Prochlorococcus marinus str. GP2: one gene and its partner. The protein of the gene in region 1 interacts with the protein of each later gene in a pairwise test. Links are inferred from orthologs where the notes say so. Each region holds a gene or a part of one and is shown on either strand. Other genes may lie near its edges.

The links.
Region 2: the proteins of sfsA (region 1) and EU91_RS07950 interact in binary tests that used the Escherichia coli proteins (3 or more experiments, as listed by UniProt). The link is inferred for Prochlorococcus marinus str. GP2 from one-to-one orthologs.

What each region holds. Positions count from the first base shown.
Region 1 is NZ_JNAH01000003.1:236,002-239,138, forward strand. Bases 277-3,076 are described here. They hold sfsA (DNA/RNA nuclease SfsA), read left to right. Parts: upstream 277-1,206; coding sequence 1,207-1,947; downstream 1,948-3,076. Other genes in these bases: murJ (murein biosynthesis integral membrane protein MurJ), read right to left, coding at 277-1,136; EU91_RS06360 (ammonium transporter), read left to right, coding at 2,128-3,076. Also shown: more of murJ, read right to left, coding at 1-276; more of EU91_RS06360, read left to right, coding at 3,077-3,137. UniProt on the Escherichia coli protein: Binds to DNA non-specifically. Could be a regulatory factor involved in maltose metabolism.
Region 2 is NZ_JNAH01000002.1:56,634-59,899, forward strand. What follows is about bases 332-3,260. They hold EU91_RS07950 (glutamate-5-semialdehyde dehydrogenase), read left to right. Parts: upstream 332-1,105; coding sequence 1,106-2,416; downstream 2,417-3,260. Other genes in these bases: EU91_RS07955 (translocation/assembly module TamB domain-containing protein), read left to right, coding at 332-1,039; folB (dihydroneopterin aldolase), read left to right, coding at 2,428-2,790; EU91_RS07940 (esterase/lipase family protein), read left to right, coding at 2,795-3,260. In the rest of the region: more of EU91_RS07955, read left to right, coding at 1-331; more of EU91_RS07940, read left to right, coding at 3,261-3,266. UniProt on the Escherichia coli protein: Catalyzes the NADPH-dependent reduction of L-glutamate 5-phosphate into L-glutamate 5-semialdehyde and phosphate. The product spontaneously undergoes cyclization to form 1-pyrroline-5-carboxylate.

The DNA of each region.
Region 1 (3,137 bases):
GTCCTTACTAATAAATCCCTACAAAGATAAAAAGGTATGCCAACGGCATAAGCAATTAATATATTCTTCACTTTTAGACTCGCTGAATAATCAAAAGCCCCTCTTTGAAAAATTAATTCTACTATTTGATTATTAAATGTTATGAAAAATCCGGTTAAAAAAATAGTTGTCAAGAAACAGTACTCTACCCCAGATATCAATTGTTTTTGGAGGCCTCTATTATCTTGTTCACTTCTAAATTTTGAGAATTTTGGAAGTAATGGCAAAATCAAAGAGTTAGATAATATGCCTAATGGGGCTTGTATCAGAAAGTTTCCGTATGCTAGTCCCGATGCTGCTCCTTGAAAACTTGAAGCGAAAAACATATCGATAAAAACATTAATTTGACTGAGACCTGATGAGATAGATGCTGGAATAATTAGTTTAAAAATCCTCTTTTCTTCATCATTAAATAATTGGAAGTTTGACTCTAGTATCAAAAGACCGATTTTATTTATTTCCGCAATTTGAATAACAAACTGAATTAAAGTTCCTGTCAAAGTTGCAAAAGCAAGTAATCCCGTATAAGTAAAGAAATGAGAATATTCATTTTCTTGGTTGAAAATCCAACTTAATAAAATAAAAAAAATAGTGGTTAGACTAGTTATTGCTGGACTTATACTTGATAAAAAGAATTTTTTTTGGGAATTTAAGGCGCCAAAGCTTAAACCTATGAAGCCAGATAATGGAATACAAGGCGTAAGTATTTTTAATTGATAAGTTGCAATAGATTTAGCTTCATAACTTAAATTGGGGGCTAGTAATTCAATTAATAATCTGGAATTAAAATAAATCAATATAGCTAAACCAAATAATAATATTGAAAGTTTTATACTTACTTGAGTTAAAACAATCCCTCCATTTTTTTTGTTAAGAGGAGTTAGAACTGCAACGACTGCGTTATGTAGGGGACCATTAATCCCTCCAACGATTATTAGCAAAAAACCAGGAATTATATAGGCATAATTAAATGCGTCGTATGTTACCCCAACTCCAAAAGCAGCGGCTATAGATATTTGTCTTATGCATCCAGCTAATTTACTAAGACTAGTACCAAACGAAATAGAAAAAACATTATTTTTTAAAAACGAATGCATTTGGATTTGTCTAAATTTTTCAAGAAGTTTAAGTTTCAATTATATTTGATTTTTAACTAACGACATATTTATGAATGATCGGATAATTGAATTTGATCCATTAATCGAAGGGGTTTTAATTAAGAGGTATAAAAGGTTTCTTGCAGATATAAAATTAGAGAGTGGAGATATAGTAACTGCTCATTGTGCTAATACAGGCCCAATGAAGGGACTTTTGAGTGAGGGAGCTAAAGTAAGAATAAGTTATTCCCCTTCTCCAAAAAGAAAATTACCTTTTACTTGGGAACAGATATGTGTTTCCAATTCTAAAAATGATGAGGTTTGGGTGGGAATTAATACTTTATTCGCAAATAAATTAATCAAAAAGGTTATTGAGAAAAATTTTCTAAAAGAATTCATTGGAGAAATAGAGACAATTAAATCTGAAGTTCCCTATGGAAAAGATAAAAAAAGCAGAATTGACTTTTTTTTAACTCCAAAATCTTCAAATCCTGATAAACGTAACATTTACATCGAGGTTAAAAATACGACTTGGATTAAAGAAAATATAGCTCTTTTCCCAGATACAGTAACGAAAAGAGGGCAAAAACACCTTATGGAATTAAAGGAATTAATACCTGAAAGTAAAAGTGTTTTAATACTATGTATGACGAGAAAAGACGCTTGTTTCTTTGCCCCTGGAGATGAAGCAGATCCCTTATATGGCAATCTTTTTAGAGAATCTTTAAGTGTAGGAATGATAACAATCCCATGTTCTTTTGAATTTCATAAAGACCACGTATCATGGAATGGAATTAAACCTTTGAAATAAATAAAAAACTTGATATTTTGAAATCCAAAAAAAATAATTTTTCAATTTAACAAATAATTTTTTAGGGTGCAACTATAAAAATGGTATAAACAACTACTAGACACGGATAAGTTTTTTGAATAAATTTAAATTTGAAAGGAAACAGCACAAACTGTTTTTTTGCAGATCTAATTTTTTTTTATGACCACTGCTTTGCAAACGCCTCAAAGGCGCTCTAGGTCCAAACTTCAAGATGCAAGTCTTGTTAATGGACCTATGCTCCTTTTGAGGAGTATTCGAGGATTTAGTTCAAACCGCTCTATGTTGTGGCTTGCAACTGTTCCCCTAGCTTTGTTTGGTTTAGGTATTTTTAATCTTTCAGCTCACGCAGCTGATTTACCTGAGTTGAATGCAGCTTTTCTTGCTAACAATTTATGGCTTTTGATCGCTACTATTCTAGTGATCTTTATGAACGCCGGTTTCGCTATGGTTGAGGCAGGTATGTGCCGTTCTAAGAACGCTGTTAACATCCTTGCTAAAAACCTCTTTGTATTCGCTCTAGCTGTAACTTCTTATTGGTTTATCGGCTATTCATTAATGTACGGAGGAAGTGTTGCTGACGGATGGCTTTATTTTGGAGGCCTATTTTTTGATCCAACAGTTACTGCAGATATGGTAACTGATGCTGGGTTAGTTCCAACTGTTGATTTCTTGTTCCAGTCTGCATTTGCAGGAACTGCGGCAACTATCGTTTCCGGTCTTGTTGCTGAAAGAGTTAAATTTGGAGAATTTGTTGTTTTTGCTATTGTATTAACTGCATTTATATATCCAATTGCTGGTAGCTGGAAATGGAATGGTGGTTGGCTTGATTCTTTAGGTTTTGTTGATTTTGCTGGTTCTTCAATTGTTCACTCAGTTGGAGCATGGGCAGGTCTTGTAGGAGCTATGCTTCTTGGACCAAGAATTGGCAAATACTCTGATGGAAAACCACAGGCTATGCCAGGTCACAACATGGCCATAGCTACTTTGGGTGCATTAGTTCTATGGATAGGTTGGTATGGATTTAACCCCGGTTCTCAACTTGCTATGGACCAATGGGTTCCATATGTTGCTGTAACAACTACTTTGGCAGCAGCAGCTGGAGCTATTGGAGCAACTATTGTTTCAACATTAACTTCTGGTAAGCCTGACCTTACAATGATTATTAACGG
Region 2 (3,266 bases), on another replicon or contig:
TTTAAGAAAAGAGGATAAAAAAGATTGGCCAGAACTCTATTGGGATAATAATAAGAGCATTGAAATAATTTCAAATGAAACAATCTTGAATTCAGTTTTTTTAGGCGAAACTTTGCCTAATTATTTGGATAGTCTGTTTTTTGATAACCTTATATTGGAACTTGGACCAAGATTTAAACTGCAATATTCAGAGATAGTTCAAGCTTATTTAGATACGATCGTGGACCTAAATATCAATGGTGGAGTAGGAAAAGATTTAAATGCTAGAGGTCTTATTGATATAAAAAAAGGAAGAGCGAATTTATACACTACACCATTTAAACTTGATAAAAGTGTAGATAACTATATTGTATTTGCACCGAGAAGTGGTGTCGTTCCATACATTAATTTTTCTCTAGTTAGTAAAGTTCCAGATTCTATAATTCCTATAAGTGAAAATAATAAGGATTCAAATATCTCAAACGATCTAGATGCAGATACTACTTCGAGTGGTTTTGGGGCATTTGGAATTGGTAATACAAGGCTTATCAAAATTGAAGCTTCTTATGAAGGATTTTTAGATCAATTATCATTTGAAGATGAAAATAAAAGAATTCAATTAAGGAGCACTCCAAGTTATAGTAGGTCGCAAATAATTGGTTTAATTGGGGGTAATTCTGCAAATTTAATTAATAGAGCATTTATTTCACAACTTAATAATGCGGATGCTTTTAGTGAAAGATTTCAGTTGTCTTTATATCCAGCTTTAATAGAAAATAATACTTCTTTAAATAACATTTTTTCTAACGAAAATTTAGATATTGAAAATAATGGACAATCTACTTCTAATCAGGAATTTTCTTCTCAGGCTTGGGTAGCTGAACTAGGGCTTGATGTTACTGATTCAATAAATTTTGCATTTCAAACTGTTCCAGGTAGAGACGACCTTCCACCTACAGGGATATTGACTTTTCAAGCCAGTCCAAACTTAGAATTACTAGGTTCTTATGATTCTAATGGGGATTGGAAAAGTCAAATTCAGTTATTTTTTAGATATTAAGCCCAAAAAAATATTAGTTTAAAGAATCTTAAATTTGAATTATTATTTAATTAAATAATTATGATTATGTCCGATATCTTTGAAGTCCCTCAACCAGGTAATGATCTTTTAAAAAAAGCTGATCAAGTTCGTTTGGCATCAATAAAAATAAGTCAGACTGACAATCAAAATAGAATTAAAGCCTTAAATTTTATGGCAGATTATCTCGAAAAAAATACTAAAGAGATATTAGAGGCTAATAGTGAGGATTATCAAAGAGCAGAAAAAAAAGGTATTTCAAAGGCTTTATTGTCTAGATTAAAGTTATCAAAAGAAAAATTAAATGCAGGAATTGATGGGGTAAGGAAAGTTGGAGAATTGGCGGATCCAGTAAATCAAATTCAAATCAAAAGAGAGCTTTCCAAAGGACTAATCCTAGAAAGAAAAACTGTACCTATTGGAGTTATAGGAGTTATTTTTGAATCTAGACCTGATGCTGTTATGCAGATTAGTTCTCTTGCGATAAGATCAGGTAATGGAGTAATACTTAAGGGGGGTAGTGAAGCTAATTTAACAAACACTGCAATAGTCAATGCCTTACAAATGGGGTTATATGAATCAGGCCTTGATAAAAATGCAATATGCTTACTCACAAGCAGAAAAGATAGTATGTCGATGTTAAATCTTGAGAAATATATTAATTTAATAATTCCTAGAGGAAGTAATGAATTAGTAAAATTTATTCAGGAGAATACAAGAATTCCTGTGCTGGGCCATGCTGATGGAATTTGTCATTTGTTTATAGATAATGAGGCTAATCTCGAAATGGCTTTATCAGTAGCTCTAGACAGTAAAATTCAATATCCTGCAGCATGTAATGCAATTGAAACTTTATTAGTTCATAAAGATATTGCACCAGCTTTTTTAGAAAAGGCCATCCCTTTATTTAATTCTAATAAGGTTAAATTAATTGGAGATAAGAGATCAGTTGAATTAGGCTTAAAGTATGAGGCTAGTCTAGAAGATTGGAAAACTGAATATTTGGATTTAATTTTATCTATAAAAATTGTTGATGATCTTGAGGAGGCAATCACACATATTCAAGAATATAGTTCAAAACATACAGATGGAATAATCACTGAAAATTCAAATACTGCTAATAAATTTATGAATGTAGTTGATAGTGCGGGTGTTTTTCATAATTGCTCTACAAGATTCGCAGATGGGTTTAGATATGGATTCGGAGCTGAAGTTGGTATATCTACTCAAACTCTTCCACCAAGGGGGCCTGTAGGTCTAGAAGGTTTGGTAACTTATAAATATTTCCTAAAAGGGGATGGGAGTATCGTTGATGATTTTTCATCAGGAAAGGCTATCTATACACATAAAGATCTTTAAAAGTTTTAAAGATGGAAACTTTTTTAAAAATTGAGAATATTAAACTTTGGGCTAGGGTTGGGGTCCTTGATAAAGAAAGGAAATTAGGACAATTATTTAGTTTGGATATATTTTTGTGGACTGATTTTGAAAAATGTACAGTAAGTGATGATATAAAAAAAACGGTTGACTATTCAAAATTAGTTCAAATTTTAAAAGAGCAATCAAAGAAAACATATTGTTTTACGATCGAAAAATATTCAAACTCAATTTTAGAAATCATTGATCAAGAATTTAAGCTTTCTAAAATTAAAATTATTTTGACAAAATGCAATCCTCCAATCACAGGTTTCGATGGGAAGGTGTCAATAGTAAGAATTCTTGAAAATAATTAAAGTATTGGAAAAAAGAAATCCTATTATATTGATTCATGGTCTTTGGAATACTTCAAGTATTTTTTCTTCTATTACATCAAAACTTGATGAAATTGGGATTGAATATTTTTCCCCAACTCTTAAGCATTCATGTGGAATGACTTCAATTATTGATTTGACTAATAAATTAAACGAATTAATTTTAGAGAAATATGGTTTAGAAAAAGAAATAGATATTTTGGGATTTTCTATGGGAGGAATAATTGGTAGGCACTGGCTTCAAAAATTTAATGGGTGTAAAAGAACAAGAAGATTAATATCTATTGGTTCTCCACACAAAGGAACTTTGATGGCTCAATTAATACCCAAATACCCTTTTAGAGGAATATCAGAAATGAAAATAAATAGTAAGTTTTTAAGGGAGCTCGCAAATAATGATTTTTTACTTGATGATATTGAGTGTATAAATTTCTTTACTTATTGGGATATGATGGTTT